One region of the Paenibacillus sp. FSL R10-2736 genome, then DNA from elsewhere that is predicted to be linked to it. Evidence: riboswitches for the same ligand, from Rfam matches in the RefSeq annotation. Region 1 holds a riboswitch; each other region holds the start of a gene.
The links. Region 1 has a riboswitch for cobalamin ahead of NSQ73_RS27620 (S-layer homology domain-containing protein). Riboswitches for the same ligand answer to the same signal wherever they lie in the genome.

Region 1 (10,351 bases):
TTGGCGGTGGCCGCCGATGCTGGCGCGGCGGGACTGCCGGTGGCCGCCGGGGCTGGCGCGGCAGACTTGCTGGTGGCCGCCGGGGCTGGCGCGGCGGAATTGCCGGTGGCCGCCGGGACTGGCGCGGCGGGACTGCCCGTGGCCGCCGATGCTGGCGCGGCGGGACTGCCGGTGGCTGCCGGGGCTTGCGTAACGGGAGCTTGCTCCGTTACGCCGGGGGCGGCTCCGGCTGGCGCTGCGCCGGAGCTGGAAGCTGCCATGCCGTCCGCCGTGGCGGAGGGTATGGCAGTGCCCTCAGGCCGCGGCGTCTGCGCGGCCTGGGAACTGGCGGGCGGCACAGGCCCGCCGCCTGCGGAATCCGGCTGCGCCTTGGAGCAGCCGGAGAGCAGCAGGACGACCAGGAGCAGGAGCAGCGGATAGAGCCTCGCCCTTCCTGATTTCAATAGACTGAACATTACCTCAAGCACCTCCACAAAAGGGAAAAGAACGGGGGCAGTCAGCCTGTTCCCCGTTCCGTCCAAACACCTTATGATTTCTTAGTGTGACTTATACAAACTAATCCTGAGCAAAGCACCATCAGCCAGCCCCTTGGCCGCTGAGCATCCAGCCCCGCAACCCGAAGGAGCTTCTCTATCGGCTAAAATCAGCCGCTTAAAATACTGGCTGGCACCATACTCTCAGTTTCATTAGCTCTAGCTTCATTAGCTCTAGCCCCACTAGTAATAGCATCATTAGCTTCATTAGCTCTAACTTCACTAGCAGTAGATTCATTAGCTTCATTAGCTTCATTGGCTTCATTGGCTTCATTGGTTCTAGCCCACTAACGGTAGCTTCATCAGCTCTAGCCCCACTAGCAATAGCTCCATCAGCTTCATCAGCTCTAGCCCCACTAGCAGTAGCATCAGTAACATCAGTAGCATCAGTAACATCAGCAGCAGCATCAGTAGCATCAGTAGCATCAGTAGCATCAGTAGCATCAGTAGCATTTTAAATCATCTGCTCAATCCGGGAAAGCATGCCTTCCCGAGCGAAACTCCGCAAAACATCCCTCCGCCGGAACAGCAATTGGATTTATGACACTTATTTATCCTATGCAGTCTTTAATGCCGATCCTAGTTGGATTAATGACACTTAATTCTGCCCCTAGCCGGTCATTCGCTAATTCATGCGAGATTAAGTGTTGTTTTTCCAACTACGCCGCCATATCGGGAGATTTACCGGGAATTAAGTGACATTTTTCCACTTATATATCCCACCAGCACCCCGCACTATCGCTTTATTAGGCTGCTCCATGCAAAATCTTGCAGAAAATACAACTTAACTCCCTTAATCCTTAGGCATTCGGAAGGATTGTTGTATAAAATACAACAATCTTCCCGCTACACCGCTTGTTAGAAGAGAAATGCTGCCTTTTGTACAACATTTTTCGAATATAGGCGATATCCTGGTGAAAATGTTGTATTATGTGCAGGATTTTCAACAAGCATTCGGATTCCCACCCCAAACGCGGGTTGAAATCGTGAGATTCTTGCCCCAGCAGCCCTACTATTCAAATTTCACTGCGGTGAAGACTAAGTTATATATTCATATTTAAGGTTTAGCTTATCTAGGATCTTTTCTTCATCAAGGCTCTTCTTCCTTGACTCATATCCTTCCTAAGGCAATCTGACCGCTACAGCTGCGGCCATTTCTCTGGTTACAGCTGTGGCAGGAGCGAATTCGCCGCCGGTACCGCTCATAATTCCAAGTCCGGTTACAGTACGTACCGCCGTTAATGCGTAGGCGCTGATCTGGTCTTCATCGGTGAATTTCCCGGTTCCGGCTGCTGCCGAAGCCTCGTCCAGGTTCAAGGCTCTCACGATCATTACAGCCATATCCTGGCGGGTAACGGGGCCGTCCGGTTTGAAGGCAGTGCCTGTTACTCCGCTGACAATTCCCAGTTCCTTCGCCTTGTTCACTGCTCCATAATACCACGCATCCGCCTTAACATCACTGAAACTCTGGGCTGACGATGCCGCAGACGGCTCGTTGCCGGTCAATCTCAGCAGTAGTGCCGCAAATTCAGCGCGGGTAATATTCTGCTTCGGTGCAAACACGAGGCTGCTCTCACTGACCCCGCCCATCAGCTTGCGGTCATAGGCCGTGTACACTGACTCCAGCGCCCAAGGCGAGATTGACTTCACATCGGTAAAAGCAGCACGGTCAGCCGCAGCAGAAGCCACGGTCAGCGGCTGCGAATAGCGGACTACCGCAGGTGTGCTGTCTTTGAGATATCCGGTAACGGTAATCGTATATTTATTCGCTGGCAGGCCGCCGGCAACAACAGCTGAACCCGCAGCATCCGTAACAGCAGTTTTACCGCCGATGGATACCTGAACCCCTGCGGCTGGCGAGGATACCGGGTCGGAAGTGAAGGTCGCTTCATTCCATACCCACTGCTTTTGAGTTACTTTTACAGTAATATCTTGTCCAGGCTGCGGCTGTGCAGGGGAGACCGCCACGGACTCTACCACCTGTGTGTTATCCCCGCCATAATAGACAAGCACGCGGTCATTCTCCGCAAGAAGGAAATCACCCATGCCTACACTTGGATAGATCCACGCTCCACCGCGGGCTACAACATACATCCATCCGTCATAGCCGCCAAAAGCACCCGCAGTTACGCCGCCGATTCCCGTCACGTAATTGCCAGCTTCATTGACCAGGGCCACCTTTTTCGCCGCCGCTGCCTTCTCCAGTGCTTGAAGTACATTTCCCGCATATACAGTGCCTTCTGCCAGGGTTCCGTTAGGGCTCTCAATGGCAACGGACACACTAACCTGAGGACTCTTCACAGGTGAATTGCTAAGATCATAGAGCTTGCTGCCTGTGCTGAAAAGCTTGTAAGCTACCAATGCTTCCAGTGCCTGCTCTGTCGAGAGCTGATTGTAGCTTCCGCCCGCTGTATGAGCGAACCCGCCATCTGCTGCCCTATAGCTAAGAAGCTTACTGACTAGGTTTACATTGCCTACGGTATACTCCGCTCCTGCCGGGTCAATGCCAAAGGCGGACAGACCAATAATGGCTTGAGCGACACTCTCGCTGCTGTCACCATAGCCGCCGTTCTTGTCCTGTGCGGTCGCCAGCCAGGCTGCCGCCCGCTGTCCCGCGGTATTGGCTGCCGGATCATCCTTATGTCCTGCCAGCACAGTAAGCACCATCGCCGTCATGTCCGGATCACTAGCCCCCGTAGTCAGGGTGAAGCCTCCGTCAGTGTTCTGTTTGGCCAGGATCTCGGCCAGCAGTTTCGCCGGTGTCCATTTCGCATTGTCAGGAATTGTATAAGTTCCGGAATCAAGCGCCAGCAGTACATAGGCTGCGTTGTTCAGCGTCTGGCCGGTAATTTTATCGTTATTGTAGAGCTTCTCAATCAGATTGTATCCGGCAACATCCGCCGGATTCCCGCCAAGCGCCCTAACCGCAAGCGTAATCCGCGCATAGTCCGTAGCTCTGGCGTAGACACCCTTGGCTGCGGCTACTTTACTCTCAAGCGCCTTTAAATAACTATCCGGAACCTTATAGCCCGCCTGCGCTAGGCCGATGGCCTGCCAGTCGGACTGGACTCCGGCCTTCAGCACAAACTCCGAAGTGGCATAGACTGCCTCAGCTACGCTAACTGCTGTGCCTGAAGGTAGAGATGCCGCGTTATTCCCAGTGCTCGCAGCCGTCTCTGCAAAAGCCTGTCCCGCCGGAGCTACAGCCGCTCCCAGAACCGCGAACATCATGACAACGATCAGACCCAGCCGGATAAACTTGGATGATAAATTGTTTTTCATTGCTTGACCTCTTTCTGTGAATAGAATGGTATAGATGAATCCTGCGTCCTCCGCTGATGCGGGTGCAACATAAAGACCGCCCTGTACAGGGCGGCCGGGGAAGGATACAATACATGCAGCTGATATGAAGTTTCCCTCACACAGCCACTGCTTATATTTGCACCTGTTCCGCATTCTTACCCCCGAAGAATAGAAACAACAACGAAAAAGGCAGGTCTCCTGGCTTAAGCTTCATTGCTTCCCCCGCCTTCCCATCCTATTATCAGACAGTGGCTTCTCAGGAGTCGCTCCGCATTTACAGTGGCGGGACCGCACCGGACTTGCACCGGACTTCCCTTTTAAGCAGATTACAATCGTAGAACCGGCATGGGTATCTGTTGCATGACTGCGCCTGTTTCTACGGAAATCCGCACCTTTTTCCAAAGCTTATTAAATTTGAATATTCACAAACAATCATATCTACTATTCCCCTGTATGTCTATAGACAAGCTGTTTCAATTATAGGCACAACCGGCCCCTTCCGCACAAAAAATCCTGAACAACACTCGCCGCATTCTCCCGGCATATCGTGCTGTTCAGGACTTAAATAGTGATGCTTCCGCTTCCGGCAAGAGCCGGCAGCTGGTTGATTGTATTATGTACAACAGAATGGGAATAAACGTTGAGTGTACAAAGTACAATGACCTCTCTGCCAGCTTTCGCGGAAGCACCGTTGATGAAATGCCGGACTTCTCTTACATCCGGCTTCGCCCAATTCAGGCTCTCACTCAATCATTCCGCATCCGTGTCCGGGCTGGCGGAAGGAGTGGGGTCGGTGCCGGGTGTAGTCTCCGGAGTAGTGCTTGGGGTACTTCCCAGAATGCTCCCCGGACTAGCCTGTAGCTTCAGCGTATAGATTCCGGCGGTGATCACATCACCCGCGGCCAGCTTTGCGCCCGGCTCCAGCTCCACCGTCACTTCATATACGCGCGCAGGTGTTCCTGCGCCCGATGCGCCCGCCGCCGGGGAGGCTTCGGCTTCATCAGAGCCGCCGCTATTTCCAGCGGCTGCATCTCCGCCGCCGTCAGTCCCCACGGCTTCATTTCCGGTCGCCCCGCCGTCAGTCCCGACGGCTCCCTCATCAGAGCCGCCGTCATTTCCGGCGCCCGATGCACCCGCCGCCGGGGAGGCTTCGGCTTTATCAGAGCCGCCGCTATTTCCAGCGGCTGCATCCCCATTCGCGCCGCCGTCAACTCCGGCGGCCAGGCAACTGCTCGCAGTTGCTGCAACCTTGTAAGTGTCAGCAACGTTATTACCGGACATCACAATGATCTCCGCCGGCTTGAAGTCGGAGCACTCCGCCGCAGCGGCAAAGCTGAACACCAGCTTGACACCTGCTTCCCCGCTGCTTTCAGCCCCGCCTGCATTCCCGGTGCCTTCTGTTCCGCTGCTTTCAGCCCCGCCTGCATTCCCACTGCCTTCTGTTCCGCCGCCTTCAGCCCCGCCAGCATTCCCGCTACCTTCCGTTCCGCCGCCTTCAGCTCCGCCAGCGTTCCCGGTACCTTCTGTTCCACCGTTTCCGGTCCCGCTGCCTGACCCGGCGCCCTCATCCCCGCTGCCGATAAGCCGCACAGAGACCGGGGCTTGCTCTTGCCCATCCGCATTGTGGATATCGCCCCGAATCGGGCTTACAGTCGGCTGCGGTGCAGCGGTATCCGCATCCGGCCGCAGCCAGCTGATGGCGATGACGGCTATGATCAATACGATCCCAAGCACGCTGCCGGAGATCAGGATCTGAAATCGGCTGCGGCTGACCCACCGCGCCAGCGGCGAAGCCAGCTGGGAGCGGGCTTCATTGTAGACATTCTGCATGGCGGGCGTTGCGGCCGAGCTATAGCTTTTGCGGAAATCGCGGTTCTTGAACGCCTCGCGGTCGTTCTTCAGGAAATACTTCAGCACCGCCCGCCGGTAATTCGGCCACAGCTTCTTGCTCGAGATGGTGAACAGCCGGTTATGCTGCGACCAGGCCAGGAAACGGTAGACCGTTTCCTTATCATTGCCCGCTTTGCGCGCCACCAGCTCCAGCAGCGCATCGTAATCAAGCGGACCGCCCTCTCGTTCACTGCTGTGGTAAAAGGCCAGCGGCAGCCGTTCGAACGGCTCGATGCTCCGCGACTCCTTCAGCCAGCGTCCTCCGAGCAGCTGTACATCATCCAGCTCCCGGGGAGACAGACCGGCGAAAATCTCCTCGTCCGGCTTCTCCTCCCCGAACCAGCGGTACGCAGCGCGCAGCGCATTCGCTTTACGCTTAGCGATTGCATCCAGCGGCGGCTGCCAATCCGCCGTATCCCGGTAGCGCAGGAAGGAAATCTCCAGCAGCTGCTCCATCGTCAGCTCGTCCAGCGAGATCCGGTTCAGCAGGAAGCGGTCGGCAACGGTTCCCAGCTCCTGCAGCAGTGACAGCGCTTCAGCATGTACACCGCCGCCTCTGCGGCGTTCTTTCTCGGCCTTCTGCACCGACTCATGAACCGATGCCACCGCCGCCACCGGATCATTGTCCCGCTGCAGCTTCTCCAGCAGATATTCCTTGACGGTATCGCGCACGAAAGCCTGCTGAAGCGCCTCCGGAAGGAAACGGCCCCAATGCGCCACGAACCGCAGAATATCCGCCGATTTCGGCGCGTCAGCCAGCCGGGATTCCATATAAGGCTCCAGCAGCGCTTTGCGGAAGATAGGCTGGGCCAGCACTCTTTTGAAGAAGGCCGCACTAAGCTCATCGTTGCCCTCAATAATACCGTAAGCGGCAGCAAGCGCATCCTCACGTCCCGCCGACTGGCAGTTCAGCATTCCGTTGATGAAGTAATCCACAATTTTGACCCGGTAATTATGGCCCGGCAGCGCAAAATACTCCTTGAACCACTCCAGAATCTCCGGCGCCGGTATCCCTTTTTTGCGGATCAGATCATACTCACGGTCGAACCGCTCCAGGAACATATCATTTAGCCGCACCCGGGATTCCAGCGCCCCCTCCGGCTTCAGATAGGACAGCAGACCGCCGAGCACAGCGTTCTTGTTCCCAGTATATAAATCTTCATTGCCCTGCTCAATCTCATAAAAGACAGCCAGCTCATTGTAGAGTGCCAGCGACAGCTTGCGGTCCACGCTCTCCCCAAGCAGCAGGGAGTCGGCGAATCTGGCGAAATCTCTGAGACTCCCGCCCTTTTGCCCCAGCGTCTTCCAGGCCAGGTCTGCATACGTCTGCCGAGACTCCCCGAAATCGGCATTCAGAATCCGCGCGCCTGCCAGATCAAAAATATAATCCTTCTCAATACTCCGGTCCCCCGGGCGCAGCGAGCCCTTCTCCACAAAGCTCAGGTGAATATATTTGCGGCTCTGCGGCTCTTTGGCATAAGTGATCACTCCCAGCCTGCGGCGGAAGTCATGCGGCATTGAAGCATAGAGGACCTCCGTCAGCTCCACCGCACGCTGCGACAACTCACTGATCGGCACATCCAGCGCCACATAGATCTTCTTCTTGCCGGCTACGGACAGCATGACCGCCTGCAGCAGGGCTTTGAACAGTTCTTCGGTGAATCCGAGGCTGCGAAGCACGGTCAGCGGGTCTGCAGACTCTTCACGGACCCCGACTGGAATGGATTCCAGCTCAGGCAGTGTTCCGCCCGGCTCCCCCTCATAACTCCGCGCAAAGCCGGCATGCAGCCATTCCCCGTACCCCTCAACAATCTCCTCAGAGCGGATAGGCGGCACCACGAAATTATGGGCAAAAAAAGCGCTCCGCTGCCCCGTGAAATCCGCCGCCAGATAGCGGCTGAGGCCAATCACCGTCTCATTGCCCTCCGTATGGAACAGATGCAGCGCGTCAGGATACAGCTCCTCATCCTTCTCACCGCGTGCCGCGAGCTCGGCCGGAGCATCGTAGAGGCAGAAGGGATGCAGGATTTTTTTGACAAAATTATTGTCGAGACTCTCCGATTTCGCTACCGTATCGAATCCCTCTGTCGCCCGGTAAACGCCGCGGCGCTCGCGGGTATACATCTGCTGGGTGATCATGGACCCTGAAAATCTGTTCACGGCCCGTCGCTCCCCTCAATATAGTTCAGCTTGTGCAGCAGCCAGATAAACGGCTCGTCCACACGGATCGGACTGACGACACCCTCCACCTTCTGATTGACCGGATTGCTGCCCAGCGCAGATACTGCGAAGTAACCGGTATTGGCAAAGTACACATCCATCGTATCCTTAAACGGACGGTCGACCTTCTCGATAAAGCGGCGGATTTCACCGTCGATGTTGTGGAACTCGTCCAGATTCAGCGTGTTGCGGTGCACATAGTTGTTGAACACGTTGCTGTTGGACTTGATGTAATCGCCGTCCTCATCCTTGAGTGAGTGCAGCATGTCGCTTTTGGCCAGTACAATGGCCGTTGGAATATTGGTTTTGCTCTTCTCCTGATAAGCGATGAAGTCGCCGAACATCGTCAGCACCACATCGCGCGGCTCATCGTACTGCGACACCCACTCGCCCGGACGGTCGCCGAAGTTGATGCGGATTTTCTCGCGGATGGAGCGGATCTGCAGCGGATCGACCATGAACAGAATGCCTGCGGAATTCTTGATATGCTGGCCGTGCAAGCCCAGATAGTCCTGATCGACCATCCCTTCACCGGCAACATCGAAGAACACCAGCGTCAGCGGGGGCTTGGATTCATCCTTGAACACGAACTGGAAAATGAACGGCTCCTGCATCTTCTCCTTCTGGGTAGAAGCGAGCAAATCTCCCCGCTCGAACAGCGGCTCTTCGTACAGGGTGCGGAATTTGCGGCTGATCTCGGCATTCAGCGGCATACAGGCCGCGTCAAAATGCCCAGCTGTCGTATGCTGCAGCGTATGGATCAGCGAGGTCATATACACTGACTTCCCTACCTGGGAAGCGCCGATAATCGAGATAATATTGCTCGGCACCTTGCCGGCAGTTACAGGCAGCTCATTATGGCAGGACGGGCAGAGCCGTCTGCGGGTCAGCACGCCATAGCGGTCGGTGATTCCGGTCAGCACATGGTCCGTATAATGATGGTACTCCTCCGGAATATCCGCCGGGTTCAGAATCGCTTCCATATCGTCTACCGTATCGAGGCCGAAGCGCTCACGGTACTTATTCAGCAGATCATCTTCGCCCAGCGCATAATTCTCGTCATCCTCACGGCTGTGCATGGCCCGGAACACCACTTCCTCCGGCTCAAAGCGGGAGAAGCAGTACGGGCAGACGATGTCATAATACAGCGGCCTTGCCGGGGGCTGATTCTTCTTCATGAAGCGGCTAAAAAAAGACATTTCTCTTCCTCCTCAACGTTTTGTCCGGCAGCTCAGGTAAATGGGCGGCTGACAAAACTGGCTACGAAAGCATAATCTCCAAGTTTTGATGCAGCAGCTCAGGCGAACGAGCGGCTCACAAAACTGGCTTCGAAAGCATAAGCCTAAAGTTTTGCCGCAGCAGTTGCTCAACGAACGAGCTGCTCGCAAAACGGGCTTCGAAAGCATAAGCCTAAAGTTTTGCAGCAGCAGCAGCGGCTCAACGAACGAGCTGCTCGCAAAACGGGTATCGCACAAATTTGCTTCTATATCTGAGCGCAGACGGTCCGCTCGCTTAATTTCTCCGGCCTTACACATTGCACTTCCCCGGCATTCCGTTTGTACGCGGTTCTTGGAGCGCATATAACTGCACTTTGTACAGCTATATTACCGTTTCCGCCCGCTTGCGTCCGAATAGCTGCAGTTCGTGCAACTATACCAGAGCAGAGAGCATGATTAGAGGGGTTCCCCGAGATATAGATGTACAAAATACAATTAAACATCCCGTACGGCAGAAATCTGCCAATTTAGCTGTATGAAATACAGTTATTCCATATCTGGACGTACCCGGCTGAGCTTCTCGCTCCAACTAATATTCCTCACACCCTGCCGGCCGGTCACTCCGGCACCAGCTCGTAATATAAACCGTACTTGCGGCCGTCCGTGAAAAAGATCCGGATGAAGTCGTCTTTGCCGACCTCAATCGGCGGAAGCTGATTTCGTCCGGGGGCGAAATCCTGCACGAACGGGAAAAGCGCCCCGTCCTCCCTGGAGGTCGGATGGCCATCCCGCTTCTTCACGTAGCAGAGTACTTCCTTCGGTACAGGCACTTCAGCGGTGATCGTCATTTGCACAGTTTTCAGCTTGCTGAACAGGCCCTTTTTGTGCTGGACGGAATAATAGATTCTCGCTTTGCCTGCGCTGACCAGTGTCTTGTTGGCACCGTCCCGCTGACGCACCAGCAGCGTCTCCCCGTTCCCGGCCAGCCGGGCATAGATGGTATACGCCACCAGCCCGATCTCATCCAGCCGGTCACGGTAACCGTTATTCGCTTTGTACTCTTCACGTGTGTAGAGCTTCATGCTGGAAGGCGGATGTTCCTCATCCTCCGGTGCCTCCGCAGAGGCTTTATGAATACATACCGCCTGCACGCCATCCGGCCAGCGCCACCGCAGCGTGCAGAAGCGG
Region 2 (10,351 bases), 1.1 Mb from region 1:
CCGCTCCTGAACACCCAGCGGACGCCCGTATACAAACTCCACACCCGGATATTTCAGCTTGGCTTCATCGATCGCCAGCGGAATATCCAGCTTGGAATGGCCCGCCGCGAACAATATAATCGGCACAATATAAATTTGCGTCGCGCCGTCCTCCACGCATTTGGCAATTCCGCCCGCGATTGAAGGTGAGGCTAGCTCTATGAAGCAGGTCTCAAACTTAAGCTCCGGCTTGCGGGCGGCAAGCTGGCTGGTGAATTGCAGCAGCTCATCATTTCCTGCTTGAACCCGGCTACCATGTCCAACCAGTAATACGGTTCTCATCATGTGTGCTCCCTCTATGCTGTCATTATTATCTATACTACCTGCAGTGCTGTTCACCTGTTCTTCAATACTGCCCACCCGTTCATAAAAAGCATGAAACCGCTCCTTCTCCCGGCCTTGCGCAGTATAATGCTCCACTGCCGCTGCTACAGCAGCCACGGCTTCATCTTCATCCATACCTTCGCGGACGAGTGTGCCGGCATGCGCTCCCCGGCCCGACTTCTTGCCGCCCAGATAGAGCTCATAGCTGCCCCGCGAAAGGACCAGCCCGATGTCATCCAGAACAGCCGAGCTGCAGGCCATGCCGCAGCCCGCCACGCTGATATTCAGCTCTTTGGGTACAGCAAGTCCGTGCAGAAGGGTATGCAGGCGGACCGCTGCGCTTAAAGCGCCGCTTCTCCGCAATTCACAGAACCCGCAGGTTTTTACTTTCACATAATCACCGGGTATACTAACGCTCAGTCCTGCCTCTGTAAGCTTCGCCGCCACCTCAGCACGGTCGCCCGGATGGCTGCGCAGCAGAAAATGTCCGTCCTTCGTATAGATCAGCTGCCCCTCATCGCCTGCCAGTTCCGCCAGCAGCTTCATCTGGATACCTCTGAATCTGCGGCTGCCGATAACAGGAGAAACCTCCAGCTCGAAGGTTTCATCAGCGTGTTCCGCCAGCTGAACGGCAGGACGGCGTAGCTGCTCCACACGCGCAGACGCTGCCAGGCTTAGCGCCGCAGCCTCCTCCGTCCGAGCCCCGTCAGTTGGAGCCATACTCTCTGACCCCAATCGCTCTCCCCTTCCGGTTTCACCGGCAGCTGCACTTGGTATTACTGCCCCACCTATACGTCCCGCCTCAGCTGCTGCCACACTCTCCACCGCTATCTCTTCTGTCCGCTCCGCCTCAGCAGCCACACTCTCCACCGCTGTCCCTTCAGACCGTCCCGCCTCAGCCGCCACACTCTCCGCCGCAGCCAGCGACCAAGGTTCGGCCGCAGTGCGCAGCCGCTCATGCGGTTTCAGCGCCTGCGTCTGCGCGCCAAGATTGTACTTGCGCTCGTATCCGCGCGGCGTAACCATTAGTCCCTCGTAGACCACCGTCGCCGAGTTGCCGACGACAACCGTAGAGAGCATGCCGATCTCATGCTCCAGCATCTCCTGCAGCGTAGTGACGATCGTCTGCTGACGGTCACGGTAGGCGCTTTTGACAATGCCGACCGGCGTGGAAGGATCACGATAACGCAGCAGGATATTGCGTGCTTCTTCAATCTGGCGCGTCCGCTTGCCGCTGCGAGGGTTATAGAAGGCGATCACGAAATCCGCAGCGCCCGCCGCTTCTACACGCGCGGCAATGCTCTCCCACGGGGTAAGATGATCGCTGAGGCTGATTGTGCAGGAATCATGCATGATCGGCGCTCCCAGCAGGGAAGAACAGGACTGGATCGCCGATATTCCGGGGATCACCTCGACCTCTACTCCGTCAGCCCGGTTCCAGCCCCGTTCAATCAGCACCTCGTAGACCAGACCCGCCATGCCGTATACACCGGCATCGCCGCTGGATATTACGGCAATGGTCTGGCCGTCCTCGGCTCGGCGGACGGCCTCCTGCGCCCGGCTGACCTCTTCGGTCATGCCGGTGCCGACAATCTCCTGATGCCGCAGCAGCGGTTTGATCAGATCCACATAAGTGTTATAGCCGATTACAGCCTCACTCTCTTCGAGAGCAGCCAGCGCCCGGCCGGTAATATGCTCCAGCGCTCCGGGACCGAAGCCGATAATCAGCAGCTTACCTTGTTTCTTCATCCTTCTTCCCCCGTTCATGAATACCTGTATTAACTATTCAGCAGCCTGTTTAGTACAGCTTTGAAATCTCCCGCCGTGCGGGGGGCTGGCTGGCCGGCGGTGTGCCGTGCAGGCAGGCTGTACCACAAGTCGGCCAGCAGCGGCAGACCGAGGCCGATGGCCTGCAATTCTTCCGCCCCGGCAAAAATCTCCTCCGGCGTCCCCTCAGCCCGGCACCTCCCCTGATCCAGTACGATAATCCAGTCGGCCCAGCGGTACGCCAAGTTCATATCATGCGTAGCCATAACTACGGTTGTGCCTTTTTCATGTATAAGATCAAGACCCTGCAGCATCTGTGTCTCGGATAACGGGTCCAGATACGAGGTCGGCTCATCCAGCAGGATCAGCTCCGGCTCCATCGCCATTACTCCGGCGAGTGCGGTGCGTTTTTTCTGCCCCAGGCTAAGCTGGTGAACCGGTTTGTCACTCAGCTCCGTCAGGTTCAGCAGTTCCATGACACTGCGGCAGCGCTCAGCTATTGCGGCTTCGTCCATCCCCGTTCCCCGCAGCCCGAAGGACACATCCTCCAGAGGTGTGCTCAATATGAGCTGCTGCTCCGGGTCCTGAAAAACAAGGCCCACACTGCGCCGCAGCGCAGCCAGCTCTTTTTTGGCATAGGACAATGTCCTGCCTCCCTGCTGAACCATACCACGCTGCGGACGCAGAATGCCGACAGCATGCAGGAACAGGGTCGATTTGCCCGAACCATTGTGGCCAAGCACCGCCGTTTTGCGGCCTTTGGGAATGGAGACGGTTAGTTCACGCAGCGCGGCTTCCTTCGTATCCGGGTAATGAAACACCACCCCGTCAAAAGCCAGACTATATTCCATGTCCATGGCGTACTCCTCTAATGAGATTTGGCAAAGCGGAATCGGATAAATGTTGCACGTTTTACAGCTTTGAATCCTGGATACTCCGGCCTTCTGGGGGATTGTTGTATGGAATACAACAATCTTCCCTCAGAGCCAACTAAATGAAGTGAAATGCTGCCTTTTGTACAACAATTGTGGAATACATCCGATATTTCGGGGAAATTGTTGTACTTTGGGCATGATTTCAACAAAGCCAGCAGATTTCTTGCACTAAAATCTTAAATTCAACCCCGCAGCCACAGCCAAAGCTGCGCCAGCGCCAGCACAGCGATCCCGGCATACGCCCGGACCGCATAACGCCGCGGCACAGGCTGCGCGGTATACGGCGGCAGAATGATCTCCCCCGTGAACCCGCGGGTCAGCAGCCCCTGCGACAATCCGTAATAACGGTGCATCGTATTTCCGAAGAGGGCCCCGGCCATGGCCGCAGTCTCCCGCAGCCTGGCCTTGTAACCTCTTCTGCCGCCGCGCAGCCTCCGGGCCAGCATCAGCCCGTGCGCTGCATCATTCAGCAGGAACAGGAAGCGGTACATAATCAGCATCAGCTCCAGCACAATCTGCGGCATACGCAGCCTGCGCAGCACCTGCAGAAGCTCGCTGAACGGGGTGGTGAACATCAGGAAGAAGAAGCAGCTCATGCAGGCCGAGACTCTGGCCAGCAGTTCACCGGCCCGCTCCAGCCCTGCTGCCGTGATATACGCCGGAAGAGGCTGCCCGGAAATCCGGAATACGCCAGCTTCCCCGGCAGCGGGGTGGCCGAAATCCACGAGCAGCGCCGGTACACTAAGGCAATAGAACAGCAGCGCCGTACCAAACAGCAGCCCATAGGCGCGATAGGGAATTTTGGCATGCAGGATGCACCAGGACATCATCCACAGCGTAATCACAAGCTGCAGCACCGGATGCACGGTATAGGAGAGCAGGAACATCAGTGCCGCGAACGAGCTTTTCCACATAGGAGACAGCTGCCTCAAGGCATTATTATAAGAAAGGACATCAATTCGTCTGATCACTTGCTGATGCTGTTCTGCTTCGCCTGGCCTTGTTTCCCTTTCAGCAGCCCCAGTGAATATCCGATTACCCCGGCACCAATCGCCGCCTGCAATGCGAACAGCATACTCTCCGTCTCACCCGGAAGCTCGGTCAGCGGCTTGAACCAGGGTTCATATTCAGGGTTAATCTCTGTGATTACACCCTCGGCAGCATCATCGGCCCCGCCGAAATCACCACTCACGAACAGCAGCGGCAAGACACACAACAGGACAACGGCCAGCAGCATCAATCCATTTTTCCATTTATTGCTCATTATGCATTTCCCCCTTTGACCTTGCGTTTCAGGAGCGACATTTCATTCGGACTGTACGATTTCAGCCAGTTCCACAATAATACGGTCAGCAGCCCTTCGCTGATGGCCAGTGGAATCTGCGTCACGGCAAAGATCCCCCCGAATTTGAGAAAAGACGCCAGGACTCCGCCATCCGCAGCCGGAAAAGCCACCGCAAGCTGGAAGGAAGTCACTACATATGTCATTAGATCGGCAACCGCCGCCGCACAGAATAAGGCCAGCTTCTCACGGTCCGGCAGCTTCATCATCAGCTTATAGACTGCATATCCGGCAAAAGGCCCCGCGACCGCCATCGAGAACGCATTCGCCCCCAGCGTAGTGATCCCCCCGTGCGCCAGAAGCAGCGCCTGAAACAACAGCACGATCGAGCCGATCACGCCCATCGGCAGCGGTCCCAGCATAACTGCGCCAAGTCCGGTACCTGTAGGATGCGAGCTGCTTCCGGTAACGGAAGGCATTTTGAGCGCCGATAAGACGAAGGTGAAAGCCCCTGCCAGACCCAGCAGCAGCTTCAGTTCCGGATTCTCCCTGGTCATCGATCTAAGCCTGATAATCCCGAGTACGAAGAACGGTAAAAACGCCACCCACCAGAACACAGCCCAGCCTACCGGCAGAAAACCTTCCATAATGTGCATAGCCTGGGCTGTTCCCGGTTCATTCAGCATAAAGTACACTGTAAATCCGGCAATCAGCGCCGCAAAACCCCAAAATCCGCGTTTCTTCATTTGTCAGCCTCCAAGTTTCTTAAATATAGCAAACCCAAAAAACTCCCGCCCTTCAGGGTGGGAGTGTATGTACGCAGGTATGATTCGATAGAGAGCACTGCCGTGCGCCAACAAGGGGTTCTGCACCCGGTCGCTCCGCATGGGCCGCTCAACGCTGTGTCTGCATAACATTGAACCGGCTCTGATCTTGATCTTCAAGATTCCCTCCGGTCCTGCAGGCACATCGCTTCATCTCATTAACCTATCCGTACACCGCTCCTATCCGCGTAGAGTCGTGGTGTGCGTAATCAAGGTAGGTCTCCTGGCTTGGAATACGGGCGCTATACCCTTCGTCTTCCCCGGGGTTCTCCCCGAGTGACATCATGAAGTTCAGCTCTTCCTTACAGTGGCGGGACCGCTCGGGACTTGCACCCGATTCCCTGTTATCCCTTGCCTGATCCGGCAAGAGCACCTTGTTACATCGCTAATCCATCCTACATCATAGCGGAACAGGCTCTGCATGTCTGTGATAAAATTGGAGCGGCTGCGAGGACGCAGTATTCATTTGCTTGCAGGGCAGCGTTCATTTGCTTGTAAGAATATCATTTGAGTAATATAATTATTAACTATATAACCTGAACGTGGAGGCAGCGCATGAAACTTGATCTAACCGAACAATCTTTACCCGTGTACGAAGCGTTATCCAGCGCTGTGCGCCTGCAGATGCTGCGGCTCCTGTCCGAACAGCCGATGAACGTCAAGGAACTGGCCGGGGCGCTGAAGCTCAGCAGTGCCATTATGACGATGCATGTGCGCAAGCTGGAAGCTGCCGGGCTGATCCGCAGCCACATGGCTCCCGGACGCAGCGGACTGCAGAAGATTTGTACACTGGCCGCCGAGAGTGCTGAGATTATTTTCCCCGGACAAGCCAGAACACAGCGCAGAGGCTACCGTAAGGAAATTCCCGTGGGCCACTACTCTGATTTCCGGATTGAACCGACCTGCGGCTTATCTACAACCGAGCGGGTGATCGGCAACTTCGACGATCCGCGGTATTTCTGGGATCAGGAGCGGGTGAATGCGGGCATTCTGTGGTTCGGCAAAGGATTCGTAGAATATAAAATCCCGAACTTCCTGCTGTCCAGCCAGAAGCCTGAGGAGCTGGTCATCACGATGGAGATTGCCTCCGAAGCCCCGTCCATTAATAATAACTGGCCTTCCGACATCACCTTCACATTGAACGGTCAGCGGCTCGGCTTCTGGACCAGCCCCGGCGACTACGGGGACAGCCCGGGCAAATACACTCCTGCCTGGTGGCCTGCGCTCACCAACCAATATGGACTGCTTAAGCAGCTGAGGATTACTCCGGCGGGCACGTTCATGGACGGTCAGAAGCTGTCAGAGGTTACACTGGAGCAGGTCGGTATCCGTGATAAGCAGTGGACGTTCAAGGTCTCTGTGGAAGAGGATGCGGAGCATATCGGCGGCCTTACCTTATTCGGCAAGGGGTTCGGCAACTATAACGAGGATCTTGTGTTTGAGCTCTTTTATACAGATGCAGTTGAAGCATCGGCAAGTGCCAGCCGGACGGAATGACCAGGACTGGACAGCAAACAGCGGCAGCAGGAGACCTTAAGCTCAGGTCTCCCGCTGCCACTGTTGTGGTTACGGGTGTATTGCAGGGCAGCTTTGCAGTTTAATCAGTCACCGGCTGCCACAGGCCGCCGCCCGGCAGCGGACAGCCGCGCGCCTTCAGCCGGGCCACGACCGGTATAATGCAGCCGCAGGCAATGCAGGTTACGCCATCCTGCAGCTTGGGACAAGCTCCGCATAGGGCAACCCGCTCGGCGTAGACTTCGTCCGGGGCTGTATTCTCCGGATTGAACATGGAGGAGGCGAGAATCCGGGCAATCTGCGCTTCCGTCACCTTGTACTCTTCCCGGCATCCCTTGCATGCTGAGGTTGTAGTCATGCTGCGCTCCTTCCCGTTAAGCTCCCGGAGTAATTGCCAGTACTGTCACCGACATTGGCGGCAGTTCAACCGTAAGGGTGTTGGCTTCAAGCTGGAAGGCGGTGAACGGCTGCGGTACTACCGCTTCCGGCTGCCCGAAGGTATTGTGGGCATCGATGGAAGACCCGGCAAGTGTAGTGCCGCTTACGGCTGCTGACTGTCCAGCCAGTCCGCGCAGCTCCAGCGGCAATACTGCCGGTGCAGCGTGATTCAGGTTGCACAGGCTGACATGAATGACACCCTCTGCTGTTACGGAAGCTGAAGCAGATACTTCAGGAATCTCCACGCCCTCATAGCTGTATACCGGACTATCCACCGTCAGATCCAGCAGCTCCGCATCCTGATGTACTTTATACATATTGAATACATGATAGGTTGGAGTCAGCAGCATTTTCTCGCCTTCGGTCAGGATTACAGCCTGCAGCACGTTAACGGTCTGGGCAATGTTCGCCATCCGCACACGGTCGCTGTGCTTGTGGAAGATATTCAGGGTCAGACCGGCAACCAGCGCATCGCGGATCGTGTTCTGCTGGTAGAGGAATCCAGGGTTCGTACCGGGTTCCACATCATACCAGGTGCCCCATTCATCGACGATCAGGCCCACTCTTTTGTCCGGATCGTATTTGTCCATAATGACACTGTGCCGGGTAACCAGCTCATCCATGAACAGCGCCTTCTTCAATGTGTTGAAATATTCATCCGTTCCATAGCCGGTAGCCGCACCTTTATTAGTCCAATCCGAAGTCGGCAGGGTGTAGTAGTGCAGGGTAAGCGAATCCATGAAGCGGGTGGCTTCGCGCATCAGCACTTCGGTCCAGTTATAGTCATCCGAGTTCGCGCCGCAGGCGATCCGGTGAATCTTGTTATCCCCATAGTTGCGCACATAAGTCTGATATTGGCGGTACAGGTCAGCATAATATTCAGGACGCATATTGCCGCCGCAGCCCCAGTTCTCATTGCCCACGCCGAAGTAAGCTACACTCCAGGCCTCTTCCTGGCCGTTCTTCTGGCGCAGCTCAGCCATTGGAGATACGCCGTTAAAGGTCAAATACTCAACCCACTCGGACATCTCCTGTACCGTTCCGCTCCCTACATTGCCGTTGATGTACGGCTCACATTCCAGCATGGCGCAGAGCCGCATGAATTCATGTGTACCAAAATGATTGTTCTCAACCGCACCGCCCCAATGGGTATTGATCATCCGCTTGCGTTCTTCACTCGGGCCAATGCCGTCCTTCCAGTGGTATTCATCGGCGAAGCAGCCGCCCGGCCAGCGCAATACGGGAATCTTCATTTCCTTAAGCGCTTCCACTACATCGTTGCGGATACCCTTCGTGTTCGGAATCGGCGAATCTTCCCCTACCCAGATGCCTTCATAGATACAGCGTCCCAGATGCTCAGCGAAATGTCCATAGATGTTACGGTTAATTGTACCTTTGCGGATATCAGTGTTCAGTACGATGCGTTCTGCCATTTCAGTTAACGCTCCTCTTTAAGTTAATATATTTGTTAATCATTTAACACTTATATTAATATTATAGTCAGGCTTCCGCCGGTTCGTCAATCTTTAAATTAAGTATCTCGTGCTACCGTTTCTTAAGAATTTTTCCATCCTTCGCTGCGGTGGCGCATAGAATGTAGTACTTCTTTGGGTGGTCAGGCCCGTTTTCCCTCCAAAAAAAATCCTTTGACACCGAGATGTCAAAGGATAAAGGTAAGCCGAAAGATTTTCATGTTGTGGGGGAACGGACTTCAGCAATCAGGTCTGCGATGAGAATATAACGGTCGGGAGCCGCGCCGATAAAGTGAAAGGGGTAGCAGGTACTTACGGTTAGGACAGCGTGGTCTGTAGGTACAATAATCGTTTTATCGTCTTTATCAACAATCCGTATAGCACTTATCTTATAGGTGAAAGAACCGGCTGATGTATCAACGATTAGCTTGTTTCCTATTTCCAGCTCGCCTAATTTGGAAAAGACAGTATCCCGGTGTCCGGATAGAACCGAATTGTTATTCTCACCCGGCAGTACGCTTTCCGGGAAATGTCCAATTCCCTCCTCCAGCTCATCCTCGTCTGTCCCGTGTATAATCGGAAGAATTTGCTGTAATGCCGGAATTATCAGCTGTCCGATAACATCGCCTTCCAGCGGCCTTATGGGATAGAGGATATCATCCTGCGGCGGTATGCTGCTGGAATCGCCTGCTTCTACAGGAACGGCGATGCTGCTCTTTACACTATTGCGCAGATCAGCCTGAATTGGGATAAGATGAGTATTTTCGCTATAAGCAACGGGTACCGCTTGCGCCTGGATATGAATCAGAGCCCAAGAGATAGACAAGATCCCCATAATCATTGATACCAGGGAGATAACGTATATCTGTTTTCCGGCTTGTACTTTGTGCTCAGTGTGCCGCTTATTCACGAAGCTTTCTCCTCCATAAGATTACTCCTCCCATTATGGTTAATAGAGATCCTGAGAGAAGCAAGTTGTACCACGGCGTTGCAGTGGCCGGAAGCTGGCCTCCGGTGACTGTAGGTACAGATACGGGAACCGCCTCAAACTTGAACACAGTTCCGTTATGGGAAGTGAATCTTACCAGAATATTATAAGTCCCTACCGGTGCTTTAGCGATCCTATACTTAACACTTTCAGTTCCTTCTATATTGTATAACTTTCCCCCCAGATCGAAATTCCACACTCCTGTGTCTTCTTGATTATCAGGGAGCTTTGCATCAATAACCATATCCCCGTCCGGAAGTAAGCCTACTTTAATCCATTCCGTTTCTACAATCCAAACAGGCACTGCCGGCAGCTCCGCAGGAGATGAAGCAGCAGGAGTGTTGACAGGTGAAGCAACGGAGCCTGGCGTTGCTTCAGCCGGGATTGGTGTGGCCGTGGCTATTGGCGTTGCTGTAGACGGTATTGGTGTTGTCATAGCTGGTATTGGCGTTGCCGTGGCTGGCACTGGTGTTGCCGTGGCCGGTATTGGTATTGCCGTAGCTGGTACTGGCGTTGCCGTTGCCGGTACTGGCATTACCGTAGCTGGTACTGGCGTTGCCGTAGCCGGTACTGGCGTTGCCGTAGCTGGTACTGGCGTTGCCGTAGCTGGTACTGGCGTTGCCGTAGCTGGTACTGGCGTTGCCGTAGCTGGTATTGGCGTTGCCGTAGCTGGTACTGGCGGTTGTACCGGTGGTTCCACAGGCGGCTCCTGTACACAAGCCGGAACAGTAATGTTAGACGGGCCCGGGCCAGTGAATGTAACTGCA
Region 3 (10,351 bases), on a different contig from region 1:
TGTCTTTCCGAAATCATCGGTTTATTGTGCCACCAAGTTCGCGGTCCGGGCGATTACAGAGGGCCTGCGTCAGGAGTTGGGAGCAACAATCCGTACGACGGTTATTTCTCCAGGCGTAACCGAATCCGAACTGGCTGATACCATCACTGATGAGTCAGCCCTCGAGATGATGAAATCCTTCCGGGCCAATGCTTTGCCCTCTTCCGGTATTGCCCGCGCCATTGCCTATGCCCTTGAGCAGCCTGCGGAAGTGGATGTAAATGAATTGATCGTGCGCCCAATGGGGCATCCGGCTTAAACCGCTAAGCAGATTAGGAAATAAGACTTGACGGCTACCAAAAGTGAATTCCGTTACTTCACTCGAATATGGTAGAAGAATGGTAGAGGTTTATGGTGGTACAGAAAAAAGCGCGGCCTCCGAAATCCCCGGAGGCCGCGCTGCATATGAATTCAAAAGATGCTGGTGAAGGGAATTGAACCCCCGGCCTACGCATTACGAGTGCGTTGCTCTACCCCTGAGCTACACCAGCTTAAAGGATAGTCTGCCTGCCAAACAAAAAATATTATAACTCTTTCAGCAGAAAACGCAACCCTTTTTGATCATTCGCGCTGCCTAGTCCTGCATTAGCCCCAGCCCGCGGAAATATCCCAGTGCCTCCTTAGCACTTTCCAACGAGGACACGGCATAAGCCTCTTGCTCTACTATATAGTACAGAATCCCGCTCTCCTCTGCCTTGTCGAAGACGCTCTGGAAATCAACCTGCCCTTTCCCGAGGTCAGTCTCTTCATTATTTGCCCCGAAATCCTTAATGTGAACCAGCGGAACACGGCCGGCATAACGGGAGACATAGTCAATAGGACGTGCTCCGCCCCTGTGTACCCAGCCCAGATCGAACTCTGCAAACATATGCTCCGCAGGAATCTGTTCCAGCCATATATCGATGACTGCTTTGCCGTCTACCTCTGCAAATTCATAATCATGGTTGTGATACCCGTACTGCAGGCCTGCTGCACGGACCATCGCGGAGGCCTTCTCCAGGAAGGGAATCACCGCCGTCACATCCTCCATTGAGGGGTTCTGCGGAAGCGGTGCCGAAGGGGTGATCATATATTGTAATCCAAGTTCCTTCGCATATTCAATTTCTTTGGCTAACGCCCGTTCCATGTTATCCAGACTGCTGAAATCCAGGCCCACATGCGCCGAAGGCGCAGCAAGACCCAACCGGTCCAATGTACGGCGCAGTTCTCCTGCAGACACGCCGAAATAACCGGCGAATTCTACCGCCTGATATCCCATCTCCGCAACTTTGCCCAGTGTACCCAGGAAATCGCGCTCCGTCTGGTCACGCAGTGTGTACATTTGAATCCCGATCTGCTGTGAGGCTTTTGCCATGAAAGATCCGCTCCTTATAGGTTGAATCTGATTACAACTACAGGTACTCTTTACTCTCCTTGCAGCTTGCGTTCCACGGATTCCAGCTTGCTGCGGCTCGTAGAAGGCTTGTCACGACGGTCATCAATCTTAAGCGAGGTGGAAACCCGCTGTGCTCCTGACGTAAACGGCGACTCATGCAGCGCTTCTACCGCAGCAAGAATCCGTGCAACCGGTCCTTCAATAATAGTCCCCATCGAAGTAAGCTCATAGGTAATCCCCTCCACGGTCTGCAGCACACGCTGCATATCGGCCACATAGCTGCTGAGACTGGTACTGCCAGTGCCAATCGGAATAACGGTCACTTCGCCAATCGCCATTATGAAATCCCTCCTGCAAGTTTGATGAGTCTGCTCTGTCCTTACTCCTTAATTGTAACCCTTCAGCGCCTCTCCCACAAATACCCATAGACACCCCCTCTCTATTACTATCTTCCCCGTAAAATTACCAGGATTAGACGCACTCTATTTATGGAGTCTTTGTGGCATCTTTTGGGACAATTTATGACTCATTTAAGGCCATATCCACAGGAAAGTTGTGGATTACCTGTGGACTAACTGTGGATCATCTGTGAGTAAACCTGCGGAACCCGCTCCCCGCGCGGATTCGCAAAAAAATGTTTACAAACACAATATATTGAGTTACTTTTATTTAACAACAACAAAATATAGTAGAAACAGGTGTTTCGCCCTCTTGCCAGGGTTGAAGCTTAATAGGGAAACACGGTGCAAATCCGCTGCGGTCCCGCCACTGTAACCGGATGTTCCAGCTGCCAGACGCCGCTGGAGCAGCATCCTAAGGCAACAAGCCACTAAGGGGCTGCGAGGTCCCTCGGGAAGGCGCCGGAGGGCATGCCGGAAGCCAGGAGACCTGCCTGTTTCTGTGGCACCGGTTAGACTCCTGCGAGGAACAGGCGAGGTGCCCGCATGCGGCCTGCACGAGCAGAGTTAGCCTTTCCGTTAATCGGGCCAGAGGCTGCCGATACCTGAGGACGATAGAATATCGTCCTCAGGTATCGGCTTCTGCGGAAGGTACAAGAACAGGTTCCAGAACAGGACAAGCCCTGTGCCCGTTCGTATTTTCCACATAGACCACCGGCAAATGTCCGCTGTTTCGGATATTTGCAATACGCATTCGGGCATTTCCCGCCTCCCGGCTGGAGATGCCTTTTTACTGATGTCATGGAGCACACGCTTCACGCTTACGATACCGAGAGGAGAGAGCTATACAATGACGCTGCTGGAGAAACGATATAACGAAGGACAAGCTGCACAGGAAGTTCTTTTGGAAGAAGTTATTCATTTGGGACGGGATATTATCGACAGCCGGGATTTGGATCTGCTGCGCGAGAACGCCAACTTGAACGGGGAGAGCTTCTCCGGCAAGATGAGCAAATTCGGCAGTGAATATTCCAAGTGGTACGCCCGCAATTTCACGATGCCGCCACAGCTCGTGCAGGCTATTGAAGATAATGTTGTATATGTACATGACCTGGATCAATATGCCATCGGAACAACCAACTGCATCTTTATCCCGTTTGAACGTCTGCTCCGCGAAGGCTTCAATACCGGCAACGGCAGCGTCCGCCCTCCGAATTCGATTATGACGGCTATGTCGCTGGTGGCGATTATTTTCCAGTCCCAGCAGAATGCCCAGTACGGCGGCGTATCCGCCAACAAGCTGGATTACGATCTGGCGCCTTATGTCACTAAATCCTTCGCTAAGCTGTTCCGCAAAGGAATGGAATATTTCGAGGAAGGTACCGCCGGCGAAGCGCTCGGAGAGGTCACTATGACCCGCAGCGATCTGGAAGAGAAGTATCCGCGTGCCTTCCGTTTCGCCCTGAAAGAGACAGAAATTGAAACCCTTCAGGCTGCGGAGAGCATGGTACATAACCTGAATACCATGTCCAGCCGCTCGGGCGGCCAGATTCCTTTTACCAGTATCAACTACGGAACCTGCACCTCTCCGGAGGGCCAACTGGTGATCAGCTCCCTCTTAACTGCTACTATGAACGGACTTGGCAGCGGAGAAACACCGGTGTTCCCGATTCAGATCTTCAAGTGCAAACAGGGTGTCAACCAGCAGCCTGGTGATCCTAACTATGAGCTGTTCCTGAAAGCGGCAGAGTGCTCTGCACGCCGGCTGTATCCGAACTTCGCCAATCTGGATGCTCCGCTGAATATGCAGTACTACGATCCAACCGATCCGGATACTGAATTTGCTACGATGGGCTGCCGGACACGTGTTCTGGGCGACCGCTTCGGGCGCAATCACTGCTCGGGCAAAGGCAACCTTTCATTCAATACGCTTAACCTTGTACGTCTTGGTCTGGCTTACGGCACAGTAACCGGCCGCCGCCTTGCCGCTGATGAGGAAGGCTTCTTCGAAGATCTTAATCATTATATGGATGTTGCGCTGGACGGCCTGTTGCACCGGTTCCGCATTCAGGCTTCCCAGAAAGCCAAAGCCTCCGATTTCATGATGCGTGAAGGCGTCTGGGAAGGCGGCGAACAGCTTGCACCGGAAGACAGCGTAGGTGAACTTCTGAAGCACGGCAGCCTGTCCCTTGGTTTCATCGGTATGGCCGAGTGCATGAAGGCTATGTACGGCAAACACCATGGCGAAGATATGGAGGTCCATGCCAAGGCGGTGGCTATTGTCCGCCACATGCGTGAATACTGCGACCGCAAGAGCGAAGAGCTGGATCTGAACATTACTCTATTCGCTACGCCTGCCGAAGGTCTCTCCGGCAAGTTCACCAAGATAGACCGCAAGGTTCTCGGTTCCATCCCGGGTGTAACGGACCGTGAATACTATACGAATTCATTCCACATTCCGGTCTATTACGACCTGAGCGCAGCCAAGAAGATCAGCCTGGAAGCTCCATTCCATGAATATTGCAACGCTGGAGCGATCTCTTATGTAGAGCTGAACGGCAACGCCCGCAGCAACCCTGCAGCATTCGTCAAAATCATCAAATACGCGCTGGAGCAGGACATCAGCTATTTCAGCATCAACCACCCGATCGACCGCTGCTCCGGCTGCGGCCACGAAGGTGTAATCGGCACGACTTGCCCATCCTGCGGCGCTCATGAAGATACAACGCATATCCGCCGGCTGCGCCGGGTAACCGGATATCTGACCGGCGACTATCAGACCCGCTTCAATGCCGCCAAGCAAGCCGAAGTACGGGACCGCGTTAAGCATCTATGAACATCTGCGGATATTATCCGGAGTCGATCAATGAAGGAGAGGGATTGCGGGCGGTCCTCTTCTTCAGCGGATGCCGCCACCGCTGCCCCGGATGCTTCAACCCGAAGACCTGGAACTTCAATTATGGAGAGGTCTTCACTCCGGAGCGCAGGCGCGAGATTATCACCGAGATAGCAGATAATCCGCTGCTGGACGGCTTGACTCTGGCAGGCGGGGACCCTTTTTTCTCGGCAGAGGGAGCGGCTGACTTCATCCATGAGCTCCGCGCCGAGCTGCCGGGCTTCCCGGTCTGGATCTATACCGGTTATACGTACGAGGAGCTGACGGCTTCCCCCGGTTCTCCGGAATGGAATCTGCTGGCCCTGTGCCAGGTGGTCATTGACGGACGATTTGTAGAGGAACTCAAAGATACCACTCTCCCCTACCGGGGAAGCAGCAACCAGCGGATTATAGATATCCCGGCAAGTCTTGCCGGAGATACGGTTATACTTTGGGAGCCTGCGCTAAGCTTTCAAAGGGCATAAATCACGGTAAAAGCCGGGCTTACACCCAGCAAAAAGGGCACTAAACTACCGCATTCCGGTGGTTTAGTGCCCTTTTATGTTCCTCAGGAGGGTGATATCTTACGCCTACTCTCCCGACTTACGTGCCGCCTTATGCGCTGTCTCGTCCGCCAGCTCCTCCAGCACGCTGTTCAGCCGCAGCTTCAGCTCCTCGGCCAGCTCAACGACACCCTGGTCGTTGCGCACAGCCTGCGAGTCTACCGCGTAGACTCCGCCAAGAATATGCCGGGCGCCCAGCACAGACAGCACCGGCTTCAGCGCATAGTCGATCGCAAGCAGATGGGCCAGGCTGCCGCCCATGAAGAGCGGCAGCACGATTTTGCCGGCCAGCCCTTTTTGCGGAACCAGATCCAGGAAGGTCTTCAGCACTCCCGTATAGGAAGCTTTGTACACCGGACTGACGACGATCACCGCATCCGCTTCAGCCACCAGGCCATTCGCTTTGACGATGGCTTCGCTCTCAAACCTGGTATGAATCAGATCCTCCGCCGGAAGCTCCGCTACATTAATCCGTTCCACTTCAAACCCGCGTTCCCGCAGATCCCCCTCCGCATATTCGATCACCGCATTGATTCGGGATACCAGGGATGGCGTACCGTTAATTACCACTATTTTGGCCACTTCCGCACCTCTTCCGTCCGCTTTTATAAGATATGCCGGGCTGCTGTGCCGGACACAAATACTTTAAATTAGTAATAATCCTAGCAGAGTACAGGGAATATTGTCAAACCTCAAATGTGCTTGCAACCCGGCCCTTCTCTGGTTATAATAAACGGCAAACCTATATCCCGACCAGGCCAATGACCGGCATCCAACCGCGAGGCGTCTGCGACCGGAGCAATTCTCCTGTTCCCTAAGTTTACCGGGTTTCGCCCGTTACCGCGAAGACCAAAGAGGGCCTTATTCCGTGCTTTACAGCTGTTTTACCGGAATGGGGTCAACCTGGGTGGCACCGCGAGCTGACGCTCCTCGTCCCATGGATGAGGGCGTTTTTTGCATTTTTTTAACACAAAAGGAGCGATAGCGGCATGCTGGACATGAACTGGATCAGGGAGAATGAGGACATTGTACGGAAGACGGCAGAGTGGAAAAAGGTAGCGTTCCCGCTTGCGGAGCTGCTGGAATGGGATGACCGGCGGCGGGTTGCCCGCCGGGAAACCGAGCAGCGCCGGGCAGAGCGCAATGCGCTGACCAAAGAGGTTGAGCGCCTGCTGCGCCAGGGCGATGCTACAGGCGGAGAACAAGCGAAAGAGCAGGTGCGGGAGATCAATGCCCAGCTGACCGCACTGGAGGCGGAGTTGTTGGAGGCGGAGCGCCGCTGCGGCGAGCTGCTGCTGCTCGCGCCGAACCTCATATCGGCCGATACGCCGATCGGGCCGGATGACAGCGCGAATGTGGAGCTGCGGCGGCATGGCGCGCCGCCGGTGTTCGGCTTCAGCGCGCGTGACCATGTCGAGCTCGGAGAGCTGCACGGCATCCTAGACATCCCGCGCGGCGTCAAAGCCGGCGGACCCCGCAGCTATGTGCTGAAGGGGGCCGGGCTGCTCCTGCATCTGGCCGTACAGCGGCTGGCGCTGGATGTGCTGATGCAGCGCGGCTTCACCGTGATGGATGTGCCGGTAATCGTCCGGCCGGAAGCGCTGGAGCGGACCGGGTTCTTCCCGGGCGGCATGGATCAGACCTATGAGCTCACGGGAGAAAAACGCTGGCTCGCCGGCACCTCGGAGGTGTCGCTGGTCTCGCTGTACAGCGATGAGATTCTCGATCTTGAAACGCCGCTGCGGCTCGCCGGAATGTCGGCCTGCTTCCGCCGCGAGGTAGGCTCGGCAGGCCGCGATGTACGCGGGCTGTACCGTGTGCACCAGTTCTCGAAGATCGAACAGGTGGTGATGTGCCGGAACGATCCCGGAGAGTCGGAGCGGATGCTGCAGGAGATTCTCGGCAATGCCGAGCATATTCTCCAGCTGCTGGAGCTCCCTTACCGGGTAGTGGCCGTCTGCAGCGGCGACATGGCGATGAAGACACATAAGCAATATGACATTGAGACCTGGATGCCCAGCAGAGAAGCCTTCGGCGAGACCCACTCGGCCTCGAATCTGCTCGACTTCCAGGCCCGCCGCTCAGGTATCCGCTACCGTGATGAAGACGGGCGGCTGCAGTACTGCCATACCCTGAACAACACGGCGGTAGCTACGCCGCGCATTCTGATTCCGTTGCTGGAGAATCATCAGCAGGAAGATGGATCGGTCTATATCCCGCAGGCACTGCGGCCTTACATGGGCGGTGCAGATAAGCTGATGTTATAGAAACAAGTGGAAACGGCTTTGCCGTCCTTATAAGGACGGTATCATTAACGGCCTCGCCTCCTTCAATGGGCAGCGGGGCCGTTTCTATTATCTTTCATACTTTACATTGCATTAACATTAAGTTTACATAGTTTTCAGGAAATTCCGCTGTATTCCTCATAATTTTCCTTAAATTTTAAAATATTTTAGGAATTCTTCCTATTAATTTATGCACTATTAACAAATTTTGACGAAAAATTGCTTTGGAAACCTATTATCTCTATTATATTTAAGTGGAAATGATATTTTATGGGGAGGTATACTTACATGAAACTTTCTTCACAATGCAGGAGACCGTTTAGTCTATTCCTAGCGGTTGCACTGCTCTTGACCGGGATATTCCCGGGATTATCGTTAGGCTCCGGTATGGCTTCCGCAGATGCTCCATTAACTGTAACAGCTGCTATTGCAAAGTCACCTAGCGAAGCTATCGTAGTCACAGGTTATGTAGTAGGGTATACCTCAAACGGTCCTTCATATTCTTCTACGGACCTTGCCGCTGACACAAATTTGGCTATAGCAGATCAGCCGGGAGAAACGGATAGTTCCAAAATCATGCCGGTCCAGCTCCCGAATACACCTGCCTACATCCGGTCAGAATTCGGTTTGAAATCGAATCCTTCGCTGATTGGAACGCAGATTGTGGTTACAGGAACAAGAGACACTTACTTCAACGTTCCCGGAGTTAGAAACACTTCCAGTGTTACCCTCTACAGTGAGAACCAGGCTCCGCCTGTTACTGCCTCCCCTGCCTCCGGCTCCAAGATAGGCATAGGCTCTGCTATTACATTAAGTACTTCAGTAACGGCAAGCGTATACTACAGCGTGTATGCTAACGACAGTACTATCGCAGAGATTGATAATAAATTATATGATGCGCCTATCCCTGTAAGTTCCAGCTATAATACTCTCACCATTAAAGCCTACTCTTCATTACCCGATTTAGAGAATGGTCCAACAGCAACTTTTAAATACACTGTATCTGCTGTACTGGACAATCTGAAGATCAGCCAGATTCAAGGCGCAGGGCATACATCCCCTTACCTTGACGGCCTCGTTAGTAATGTCAAAGGTATTGTCACTTACATTAAGGATGCGGATAGTTTCTATATTCAATCCGCTGCAGCCGATATGGATGCGGATGTTTCCACCTCGGAAGCGATCCTAATCTATCAAAAGGGAGGCAGCAGCACTGTTAAAGTAGGCGACTCCGTTACAGTAGACGGCATAGTCCAGGAATATGGCTTCTCCGGACAATTGACGACTACGGAAATCGCCGCCAGCAAGACTACTGTTCTCAGCAGCGGCAATCCGCTTCCGGCAGTAACTCTTCTTGGTACTGGCGGACGAGTGGTACCGACTACGGTTATCGATGATGATAAGTTCGCCAAATTCGACCCGACCACGGATGCCATCGACTTCTACGAAAGTCTGGAAGGCATGCGTCTGGAGCTTACCAAACCAACCACTGTGGGCCCTGCTGTCTATTATGCTTCCAGCAGCACGTTCGAAATCCCTGTGGTTACAGTTAACGGAACAGCCAACACGACTGAAGTCACTTCTGCTGCGGGCGGCTTGGTGCTGACTGGTGCGGACTTCAATCCCCAGCGCCTGATCCTCTCCGTGAAATCTGCACCGGTGCTCACCACAGGCCAGCAGTTCACAAGCAACATTACCGGTATTATGAACTATGATTACGGCAAATTCCTGATTTCCACGGAAACTGGCACATTGCCGGATGTCTCACCCAGCAAACTGCAAAGAGAAGTGACTTCTCTCTCTTCCAATGCAGAAGGCAAACTAAATATTGCTTCCTTTAATATTGAGAACTTCTCTAAACTTAACGATCCCAAGAAGATCGAAAATGTAGCCAAGGATATCGTAAACAATCTCAAAACGCCGGACATTATCGGTCTGACCGAAGTGCAGGATAATAATGGTACGGGCACTGGCGTTACCGAGGCTAATGAGAGCTTCGAAGCACTGATTGCTGCCATTGAAGACATCGACGGCGGTGCATCCGCTTATGCCTACACCGACATCGCTCCAGAGAATAATCAGGACGGCGGCGTTAAGGAAGGCAATATCCGCTCGGGCTTCCTGTACAATACGAACCGCGTTGCACTGAAGGATAGCGAAAAAACAAAAGGAACTTCCACTGAATCCGTCACCTACAGCAAGACCTCCGGTCTTAGTGTAAATCCCGGACGCATCGATCCTACGAACGAAGCCTTCATTGATTCGCGTAAGCCAGTGGCTGCCGAGTTTACTTTCGAAGGCAATGATGTGATCGTGATCGCCAACCATTTCAATTCCAAGAGCAGCGACAATTACCTCTTCGGCTCCGTTCAGCCTCCGGTCTTCACCACGGAAGTCCAGCGGGCCAAGATCGCCAAGGTCGTCAACGGTTTCGTAGAGGACGTGCTCCAAGAGAATGCGGATGCCAATATCGTCGTACTCGGCGATTTGAATGACTTCCAGTTTTCCAATACGCTGAATATTCTCAAAGGCAGCGCGCTAACCAATCTCGTAAATACCCTGCCGCTGAACGAACGTTACTCCTACGTATTCCAAGGCAATTCACAGACGCTGGATCATATCCTCGTCAACAATAGACTGGCGTCGGACACCACACTCGACATCGTGCATATCAACTCGGACTTTGCTGATCCAGGAGATTATCCTACAGGCACTGAATTCCCGGCCGATATCCGGATCAGTGACCATGATCCGCTGCTCGCACAAATTGACTTTGCTACGGAGGATTTCAATCTGCGGGTACTGCATACCAATGA

Region 2: another riboswitch for cobalamin. It lies ahead of NSQ73_RS22815 (energy-coupling factor ABC transporter permease); the one in region 1 lies ahead of NSQ73_RS27620 (S-layer homology domain-containing protein).
Region 3: another riboswitch for cobalamin. It lies ahead of NSQ73_RS32725 (anaerobic ribonucleoside triphosphate reductase); the one in region 1 lies ahead of NSQ73_RS27620 (S-layer homology domain-containing protein).

Annotation. Positions count from the first base shown of each region.
Region 1 is NZ_JBBOBN010000001.1:6,444,861-6,455,211, forward strand. Features, by position in the region: gene NSQ73_RS27615 (DUF4430 domain-containing protein) at 1-455, opposite strand, end outside; gene NSQ73_RS27620 (S-layer homology domain-containing protein) at 1,656-3,815, opposite strand; cobalamin riboswitch at 4,008-4,196, opposite strand; gene NSQ73_RS27625 (hypothetical protein) at 4,398-4,586, opposite strand; gene NSQ73_RS27630 (GAP1-N2 domain-containing protein) at 4,587-7,886, opposite strand; gene NSQ73_RS27635 (hypothetical protein) at 7,883-9,145, opposite strand; gene NSQ73_RS27640 (beta-mannanase) at 9,781-10,351, opposite strand, start outside.
Region 2 is NZ_JBBOBN010000001.1:5,317,157-5,327,507, forward strand. Features, by position in the region: gene NSQ73_RS22795 (CbiX/SirB N-terminal domain-containing protein) at 1-1,083, opposite strand, end outside; partial or broken gene cobJ (precorrin-3B C(17)-methyltransferase) at 1,269-2,112, opposite strand; gene NSQ73_RS22800 (energy-coupling factor ABC transporter ATP-binding protein) at 2,142-2,987, opposite strand; gene cbiQ (cobalt ECF transporter T component CbiQ) at 3,248-4,036, opposite strand; gene NSQ73_RS22810 (energy-coupling factor ABC transporter substrate-binding protein) at 4,033-4,329, opposite strand; gene NSQ73_RS22815 (energy-coupling factor ABC transporter permease) at 4,329-5,093, opposite strand; cobalamin riboswitch at 5,368-5,563, opposite strand; gene NSQ73_RS22820 (ArsR/SmtB family transcription factor) at 5,727-6,668, shown strand; gene NSQ73_RS22825 (DUF6171 family protein) at 6,769-7,044, opposite strand; gene NSQ73_RS22830 (alpha-N-arabinofuranosidase) at 7,061-8,557, opposite strand; gene NSQ73_RS22835 (class D sortase) at 8,814-9,506, opposite strand; gene NSQ73_RS22840 (LPXTG cell wall anchor domain-containing protein) at 9,499-9,888, opposite strand; gene NSQ73_RS22845 (hypothetical protein) at 9,923-10,351, shown strand, end outside.
Region 3 is NZ_JBBOBN010000002.1:1,061,313-1,071,663, reverse strand. Features, by position in the region: gene NSQ73_RS32750 (SDR family oxidoreductase) at 1-298, shown strand, start outside; tRNA gene NSQ73_RS32745 (tRNA-Thr) at 459-530, opposite strand; gene NSQ73_RS32740 (sugar phosphate isomerase/epimerase family protein) at 614-1,393, opposite strand; gene NSQ73_RS32735 (MTH1187 family thiamine-binding protein) at 1,444-1,752, opposite strand; cobalamin riboswitch at 2,094-2,324, shown strand; gene NSQ73_RS32730 (hypothetical protein) at 2,441-2,566, opposite strand; gene NSQ73_RS32725 (anaerobic ribonucleoside triphosphate reductase) at 2,663-4,648, shown strand; gene nrdG (anaerobic ribonucleoside-triphosphate reductase activating protein) at 4,645-5,172, shown strand; gene ssuE (NADPH-dependent FMN reductase) at 5,278-5,832, opposite strand; gene serS (serine--tRNA ligase) at 6,240-7,517, shown strand; gene NSQ73_RS32705 (S-layer homology domain-containing protein) at 7,824-10,351, shown strand, end outside.